DNA from 2 places in the Formosa sp. Hel3_A1_48 genome. Region 1 is predicted to be linked to the other one. Evidence: riboswitches for the same ligand, from Rfam matches in the RefSeq annotation. Region 1 holds a riboswitch; the other holds the start of a gene.
The links. A riboswitch is a leader RNA that binds a small molecule or an ion and turns the genes downstream of it on or off. The one in region 1 is predicted to bind S-adenosylmethionine.

Region 1 (4,433 bases):
CCCTGATGTAGGGTCATAAGAAATTGATTTTCAAGGTTTTACATCTATTTTTAAATTATGACTAAACCACAAAAAGATAATTTATTTATTCTGATTAGATCGCTGACAAAGTCCGAAAAGAGGCAATTTAAGCTTTACATCGGACGACTTGGAGTAAATGAAGACTCAAAATTTTTATTGTTGTTTAAAGTCATGGAAAAATTAAAGCTATATAATGAGCAAGCTATTTTAAAAGAGGGTTTTGTGAAAAAGCAACAGCTTTCAAACCTCAAAGCACACTTGTACAAACAGATTCTTATAAGCTTGCGGCTTAATCCTTCACATCAGAATTTAAGAATACAGCTCAGAGAGCAACTTGATTTTGCTACCATTCTTTATCACAAAGGTTTGTATAAGCAAAGTTTGAAAATTTTAGACAAGGCAAAGGCTCAAGCCATAACAAATCAAGAAAAAAATATTGCTTATGAAATTGTTGAACTTGAAAAAGTTGTTGAATCTCAGTACATCACTAGAAGTCTAAGTAATAGAGCTGACGAGCTTACTGTTCAAGCTAAAATGTTAAGTCGCCAGAATTTAATTGCCAGTAAACTTTCGAATTTGTCTTTACAGCTCTACGGATTGTTTCTTAAAACAGGCTATGTCAAAAACGACACTGAATACCAAAATGTAACAAATTATTTCAATAAGCGGATGCCTAAATTTGAATTGAAGGAGCTTGGTTTCAGAGAAAAACTTTGGTTGTATAAATCTTATTTGTGGTATAGTTTTTTGGTACAAGATTTTAAATCCTGTTATAAATATTCCAAAAAGTGGGTTGATTTATTTTACGATAATGAGCCTATGATTCGTTTGAACCCTGTATTCTTTTTAAGAGGTTACCAATACCTTTTAGAGGCTTTATTTTTTGTAAAGCACCACAAAAAATTCAAAACTGTACTTAGCGAGTTAGAGCAAATTGTTCTAAAATCTTGGTTTCCTCGAGACGAGAATATTGATGGTTTGGTTTTCTTATACGTCTATTCTAATAAAATTAATTTGCATTTTATTCAGGGAACATTTAAAGAAGGTCTACCTTTAATCAACGAGGTTGTTGCCGGTTTAAAGACGCATTCGGACCAGGTTGATGAACATCATGTTATGGTTTTTTATTACAAAATAGCAAGTTTGTATTTTGGAACGGAAGATTATGTAAATGCCATCAAATATCTTTCAAAAATTATAAATAACAAATCACTTCAGATGCGCGAGGACTTGCTCTGTTTTTCGCGCATATTAAATTTAGTAGCACACTATGAGGCCGGCGAGGATTACGAATTGGATCGACTTATTAAAAACACCTATAAATTTCTCATTAAAATGGAGGATTTATACGCTGTTCAGCGTGAAATGGTTGCTTTTTTAAGAAAGCTTGTAGATATTTACCCCCATCAATTAAAAGCTGCATTCAAGTCTCTTCTTCAAAAATTACTTACTTATGAAAACCACCCTTACGAGCGCCGTGCCTTTTTGTACCTTGATATTATTTCCTGGCTAGAGAGTAAAATAGAAAATAAGTCTACAGCAGACATAATAAGAGAAAAATTTACTAAATTAACATAGGTTTATTATTTTTTTTAGAAAATTATTTGGTTTTTAAATTTTAATATTTGAATATTTGCACTCACAAAGTTCAATAATTTAGTGAAATGTTATCAAGAAAGGCTGAAGGAATAGACCTGTTGACGCCTTAGCAACCCTGCAAACTATTGGAGAAGGTGCTAAATTCTACTTCTTATATTTTTATAATTAGATAGATAACAAGAGATACTTTTAGTATATCTGAATTCTTTTTAACATTTTTCTTTAAGATTCGCCAGAAATGGTGTGTTTGACTTTTGTTTTAATTTATTATTAACTCAAAAAATAGAAAAATGAGTACTCAAAAATTTGCAACAAATGCATTACATGCGGGACATGACACCGCTCAAAATGGAGGTACACGTGCTGTACCAATTTATCAATCTACTGCTTATGTTTTCAACGATTCAGATCATGCGGCAAATCTCTTTGCTCTTGCTGAGACCGGAAACATTTACACTCGAATTAACAACCCTACAAACGACGTTCTCGAACAGCGTTTAGCTGCTCTTGAAGGAGGAATTGCTGCTGTAGTTACTGCCTCAGGAACATCAGCTATAGCGACTTCATTACTCACCTTACTGAAAGCTGGGGACCACATTGTGGCTTCTAGTAGCTTGTATGGAGGAACTTACAATTTATTGAGTGTTACCCTTCCAAGACATGGAATTACTACAACTTTTGTCGATCCCTCTGATGCTGAAAATTTCAAAAATGCAGCTCAAGAGAACACGCGTGCGTTTTTTATAGAGTCTCTTGGAAATCCTAAGTTAGATGTATTGGACATTCAAGCTATTTATAATGAGGCTAAGGCCTATAAAGTCCCTTTGATTGTAGACAATACGGTGGCAACGCCTTATTTGCTAAATCCAATTGAATATGGCGCAAATATTGTCATCCATTCACTTACAAAATACATCAATGGTAACGGTACTGCTTTATGTGGTGTAATTATCGATGCAGGTACATTTGATTGGGCTAATGGGAAATTCCCAGAATTTACAGAGCCTTCAGCCGGGTACCATGGATTAGTATACAGCGAAGCGCTAGAAGCTGCAGCATTTATCGCGAAAGTTAGAATAGAAGGGCTCAGAGATTACGGTGCTGCATTAAGCCCTTTCAATGCTTTTCAAATTATTCAAGGCCTTGAGACGCTTGAAATAAGAATTAAAAAACACAGCGAAAATGCATTGGCTCTTGCCAAATGGCTTCAACAACAAGAGCAGGTGACTTGGGTTAATTATCCAGGACTAGAAACGAGTGCTTACAAATCTTTGGCAGATCGTTATTTGCCAAATGGGCAAAGCGGATTAGTTACTTTCGGAGTAAAAGGAGGATTTGATACTGCCAAGACGATTGCAGATACAACAAAACTATTTTCGCTCCTTGCAAATATTGGTGACACAAAATCTCTAATTATTCACCCAGCAAGTACAACACACCAACAGCTAAGTGACGAGGCCCAAGAATCGACTGGAGTAACAAAAGATCTCATTCGTCTTTCGGTAGGTCTGGAGGATATCGAAGATTTAAAGGCAGACTTAGTAGAGGCTTTTAAGGCTGTTGATGCACTTGTTGAAGTTTAATCTCAAAATATAAATTTATGAGTGATTTGACATTTTCAGTGCGTGGGCAAAGCAATTCCGCAACAAAATTTACAGCCAAAGCAAGACAATTTAGTTTAATAATAGATGAACCAGATACTCTAGGAGGGAATGACGAAGCTGCCAACCCTGTTGAATTTATTTTAGCAGGACTTGCAGGCTGTCTCAATGTAGTTGGTCATCTTGTAGCAAAAGAGCTACACTTTGAATTAAAGCAATTGGATATTGAGATTACAGGAGAAATCAACCCAAATAAATTTTTAGGCTTATCTAAGGACGAACGTTCAGGATTCAAAGCAATAAATGTTTCACTGAAAACTGAAGCTGATGCTAGCGATGCAACTTTAGAAAAGTGGTTAGAAATTGTTCAGGACCGCTGCCCTGTAAAAGACAATTTGTTAAACCAAACCCCTTTAAAATTAAAATTGGAACAGCTGATTTATAATTAAAATTATTGGATTGAGTAAAATTCAACATATAGACATTCCAAATTATACCACAATTTCTGGTAAGACAATACCTATTAATTTGTCTTACCAGTTATTTGGTTGTGCGCTGCAAAGCGCACCAGTTGTTTTAGTGAATCACGCGCTCACCGGTAATTCAAATGTTACAGGTTCCGAGGGTTGGTGGAATGCACTTATTGGTCCAAACAAGCCTATTGATACTAATCTATTTTCGGTTTTGGCGTTTAATATTCCTGGTAATGGATTCGACGGGAACCCAAATCATCTCATTCATAATTACAAAGACTTTATTGCAAGAGATATTGCCGAGCTTTTTCTTTTGGGATTAAAGGCATTGAGTGTTGATCAATTATTTGCGGTCATAGGTGGTTCTTTGGGAGGAGGTATTGCTTGGGAAATGGCAGCGATCAATCCTAAAATAACGAAACATTTAATCCCAGTAGCAAGCGACTGGAAATCTACAGACTGGATTATTGCTAATTGTTTGATTCAAGAACAGTTTTTACTCAATTCTAGCCAACCACTGCACGACGCGCGGCTGCATGCCATGTTGTGCTACAGAACACCGGAATCCATAAAAAACAGATTCCAACGTTCTCAGAACTCAAACTCTAATTTATTCAATATCGAATCTTGGTTACTCCACCACGGAGAAAAGTTGCAAAAACGGTTTCAGTTGCCCGCCTACAAACTTATGAATCAGTTACTAAAAACAATTGACATAACAACAAATCGAGTTGGAGCT
Region 2 (4,433 bases), 430 kb from region 1:
GGCAACTTCAGGGTGAGTTTCAGCAAGTGATTTTTTATTTTTTGACGGCATCTTTTGGCAAGGTTATTTATTTTCCTTCATTTTCAAAAGCACCTGAGAGTTTTCTAAAAATTTATTTGTAATCTTATTTACTGCAGGGGATATTTTTTCTATAAACAAGTTTACTTTTGTTTTGATTTCGTCATCAGTTAGTTCGGGAATTTGGTCAAAATCAAACTTAATATTCTGCTGATAATTCACTAACCATTGTTTACCCTTAGGTTCTTTAAAACCTTCAATCTCTCTTAGCATTGAGTCTAGTTTTTTAACATCATAATTGTCATCAGAAGGAGCAATTACAGGCTTAAATACTAGTTTTTTGTTTGGAGGGTAAACTATAAATTCCATTAAAAATGATTCTCGATTTTTCCATCCATTTTTCTTAATCTTATTAAAATATATTAAGTCTTTTATTTCTGGAGTGTAGAATCTTAAATACTTTCCGCTACAAGATCCTAAGATCCATCCCTTTTTTTCAATTTCTTGACTTAAAATTGGAATTAATCTATCAACAGGCTGAGGTTTGTGTTCGATTACAAAATCAAAAAGTTCTCTATGGTTTTCATAAATATTTTGTGCGGTCTTGATTAGTTTGTCACTCCCCATAATTTCTCTCTTAATTGTTATAATGTAATCTGATATATAATTTTTTACTCTTTCGTTTAATGAATGGTCATAAATATCCAAAATTCTTTCTAAAGACTCAACTACAAAGTTATACCCAATAGGGTGATAGTAGTCTGTTTGTGTTTCGGAATCTAATCCATCAGGGTTAAGATAAACAAATGTTTTTTTATGCTCTGGAAACTGGTTTTCAACAATTTTTTTATAGCGTTCTAATTGATTTGAATGTTCCTTTGATCCAACTTTATTTTCTATACATATGATTATACCATCCACATTTATAAGAATGTCAATATTACTCCACTCTCTTAAGACTTTTGTGGATGAAAGATCTAATCCCTCGACAGCAACTTGATCAATATCTTCAAAACGGTTAGAAGAGAAGACTTCTCTTAAAAACCTTTTTAAAAATAATCCCCCTAATTTGTGTGACTCATTCGGGTCAAGCAACCAGGCTAAAAAGTTTGAATGCCTAATTTCCGCTCTTGTTATACTTAAGATTTGAAATATATTAGGCTTCTTTAACCCTAAATCCAACTCGTCAAATTCTATATCGTTGAGTAGATTATTGTATTGTTTTTTTACCAAATTTAAATTCATAATTAACACAAACTGTTATTTAAATTATTCACAATTACCTCTGTAGGATTATTTTTTTTTAAAATGATTGTATCCAATTAGTAGAAGCCCTAAACTGAAAGATATAATACCACCGATTAAATAATCGTACTCTTTTTCTATGAAGAGTGCATGCTTACCTCCTCTACTATTGGAATTTTCATATCGACTATATTCATTTTGAGTTATCTCTATTTTATGAATTGATCGTGTTCGATAATATCTTTCCTTATAAATTATCCTAGACGATACAAGAAAAGAAAGTATCATAATAAATACAATTGTTTGTTTTTTCATTTTGTCTATATTTGTTAAGCATCAAGAACGCTAATGCGTACCAACCGACAAAATCGATGCACGGTGGTTTAGAATGCGGGAACTCTCCAAAATAATCGAGTATACCATATCCTCTCCTTGTTGCAATATATTAAATAATTAATTATTAAAACAGACACAATGGACCAGAAGACTTTTTTAAAAGAAATGGCAAAACACGCACAAAGAAACACTACAGACACAAGAAGAGAAGATTCGAAAAATCTAAAGAAAATTCAGATTAAAACATTCAAACCTAAAGACGACTGTGGCAGGCTAATGGATTCAATAGATATTAATTCTTTAGAGTTATTCGCTGAAATGATGAGAGATAGATATGGAAATAGAGATGAAGATTAATTTATAGTCAAAAACCCTTAACTTAGTTTTATGAGAAAATTTATTGATAGTTGGTTTGGCAGCAAAAGTGACTCTGAGCAGCATAAGAAAAAACGTTTTATTTTTCTTATTATTTGGTTAACAGTTGTGTTAATTTCCATTGCATTATATTTTTTCAGAGACTCTTTATTATGTACTCTGGGTGGAATAGATCACGAAGATGCTTTCATATACTTGTGGATTGGACTAATATGTTCATTTTTTCAAATTGGTACCGCTAAAAATTATAAATTAATTAGATCAAAAAGAGGAGATTTAAGTTTCATTTTTAATTTTTTAAACTTAGTAATCCCAATTGGTTTTACACTAGGCGGCATATATATAATAATTGCAGACAGTAAAATGTGTGAATATCTTAAGTTACTTTAATGAGAAATTTATTTCTATTATTATTTACAACTGCACTAGGGTTTGGACAGGAAGATAATTTAGATTGGATATTGGCTCAAATGATGAATAATTCAATTGAATCGTATAATATTTTAAAATTATACAATGATTTACCAAATGAATTATCCTACACAACACATGATGGTACAGAAATTAGCACAAAAAAGAGTTCAGGTACCTACTCATATTTAGACCTATCGTCAAAAGAAAGTATACTTAAATCTATGTCTGTTAATATTCACGAGATATGTCATGGCCTTACAAGTTTATACTTTTTTAAAGAAATGAAATCTAATTATCTGCCTCACGATTTTAAAGATATAAGATCTTATTTTTATATATCAGATAAAAATAACTATATAAGTATTTTTAAAGGTATAGTGTTCCCCTCATCAGAATTAGCGAAGATTATCCCTGAAGCATTAATTACTTCAAGATATGAAACTTACATTAAAGGAGATTCATCCACTCAAGTTGATGGAATTATTGGTTTATTAGACGAGTTTAATGCATACTATCATTCATCTAAGTTCTCTTTTGATATGCTACCGATATATAAGGAAATATACCCTAATGATTATCTAATGGAATGGGTAATGGATCTGCAAAGTAAAATGACTGCATATCATGAGTTTGATTTTTGGATCAAGGAGTACATATTGCATTCCAAAATATATTACCCAGAACTGTACTATGAAATTATGAAAAAAGAATCCGCATTTCGAATTTATAAGGATATCCGAAAAAAATATAAAAATTTAATTTCAAAATATTCCAGTGTTGTGGAAAATGAAAAAGTAAAAATGAAGTATTATTACAATACTGAGTTTTGGGAGGATGATTATTTTAGATTAATTAATAGGCTGTCAAATAAAAAATATGATTTTATAAACAACTTAATTAAATCGTAAGCATTCAAACTGTTTAATTGTGGTAATGATCCAACATACAATAAATCGCCCGAAACTGTAAAAAGGGAAATCAAAAAGTAAAATAGGGTAGGTAGAGATTTTTAATTTTTAAAAATCTCCCTTAAAGCCATAATCAATGTTTTTACCCATAAACTTTGTAACATACTTTGTAACACCTTCGTTATCGTTGATGATTTGATAGTCTCCCACAGAGCAACTAAATGTTTTCTTTAATTCGGAATACGTTATAGTTTTTTTTGATGATATGAGCACATGAGTGTGATTGCTTTTCCAGTCCCCTTTATCTCTTTCAGTAGCAAAGAAAACACGCGTAACGGAAGTTTGTTTATTAAATAGGTTTTTCATCCAAGTTCGAACTGTCATGTAGTTGTATTTATAATTTGAACGTAGTGTAATAAAGTAATTCCATTTGTAGGTATTTAACCAAGATGCGTATTGTTTGTTTATTTCCATAACATGATTATTAGACATAACATAGATTAAGCGATTCTCACGCTTTCGATAGACTTTCTATCTGTAGCGCAATAATAAAAATGTTTGACATTTATGCTGATAAAATTTGATTGTCATTTTTATGTCGGACTTTTTTAATGACTCTTTGACCTGTAGAATTAACTTTAGGGTTATTTATTTTTTTAATAATATCTTCTAACTTTAGTAATTTTTTAAGTTTGGTTTGTCCGTTTTCAATCAATTTATGAATTATCATTTCAAACATCTCATGAACTCTGTATTTAATTAAAATCTCAAAATGATATGTTGAATACTTGACTAACATTTCTTGCGCTTGAGTGTCCTTATAGTGTTTCGAAATAGTATTGTCTTGCTGAAACATAAGTTCCCTTATGTCGTAGTCAGGAATGTTATTTATTGATGCGATTGTATTGAAGGCTTTTCTTGCAGACTTAAAATTATGACTTGTTAGTTTTTTAAACCTTTTTGATTGTAAACTCCAAAAATTTGGATGCAGATTACCCCCAAAAACAGGGAAAAGATAATTGCTAGTTGGATTAATTAAATGATTTAATGACAGTATAATCTCGCGAACTGGATATAGCCCAAGATAAATCAGCCCCATTTTATTAGTTTTTGATCTAAAGTGTCTATAAACCATGT

Region 2: linked by a shared signal. The riboswitch ahead of FORMA_RS05030 (hypothetical protein) and the one ahead of FORMA_RS06955 (O-acetylhomoserine aminocarboxypropyltransferase/cysteine synthase family protein) in region 1 are both predicted to bind S-adenosylmethionine.

Annotation. Positions count from the first base shown of each region.
Region 1 is NZ_CP017259.1:1,534,376-1,538,808, forward strand. Features, by position in the region: gene FORMA_RS06950 (hypothetical protein) at 58-1,599, shown strand; SAM riboswitch class I at 1,686-1,800, shown strand; gene FORMA_RS06955 (O-acetylhomoserine aminocarboxypropyltransferase/cysteine synthase family protein) at 1,911-3,203, shown strand; gene FORMA_RS06960 (OsmC family protein) at 3,221-3,670, shown strand; partial or broken gene FORMA_RS06965 (alpha/beta fold hydrolase) at 3,681-4,433, shown strand, end outside.
Region 2 is NZ_CP017259.1:1,102,047-1,106,479, reverse strand. Features, by position in the region: gene FORMA_RS05045 (zinc-ribbon domain-containing protein) at 1-51, opposite strand, end outside; gene FORMA_RS05040 (PDDEXK-like family protein) at 64-1,263, opposite strand; SAM-I-IV-variant riboswitch at 1,592-1,682, shown strand; gene FORMA_RS05030 (hypothetical protein) at 1,738-1,956, shown strand; gene FORMA_RS05025 (hypothetical protein) at 1,987-2,364, shown strand; gene FORMA_RS05020 (hypothetical protein) at 2,436-3,296, shown strand; gene FORMA_RS05015 (hypothetical protein) at 3,405-3,788, opposite strand; gene FORMA_RS05010 (Arm DNA-binding domain-containing protein) at 3,862-4,433, opposite strand, start outside.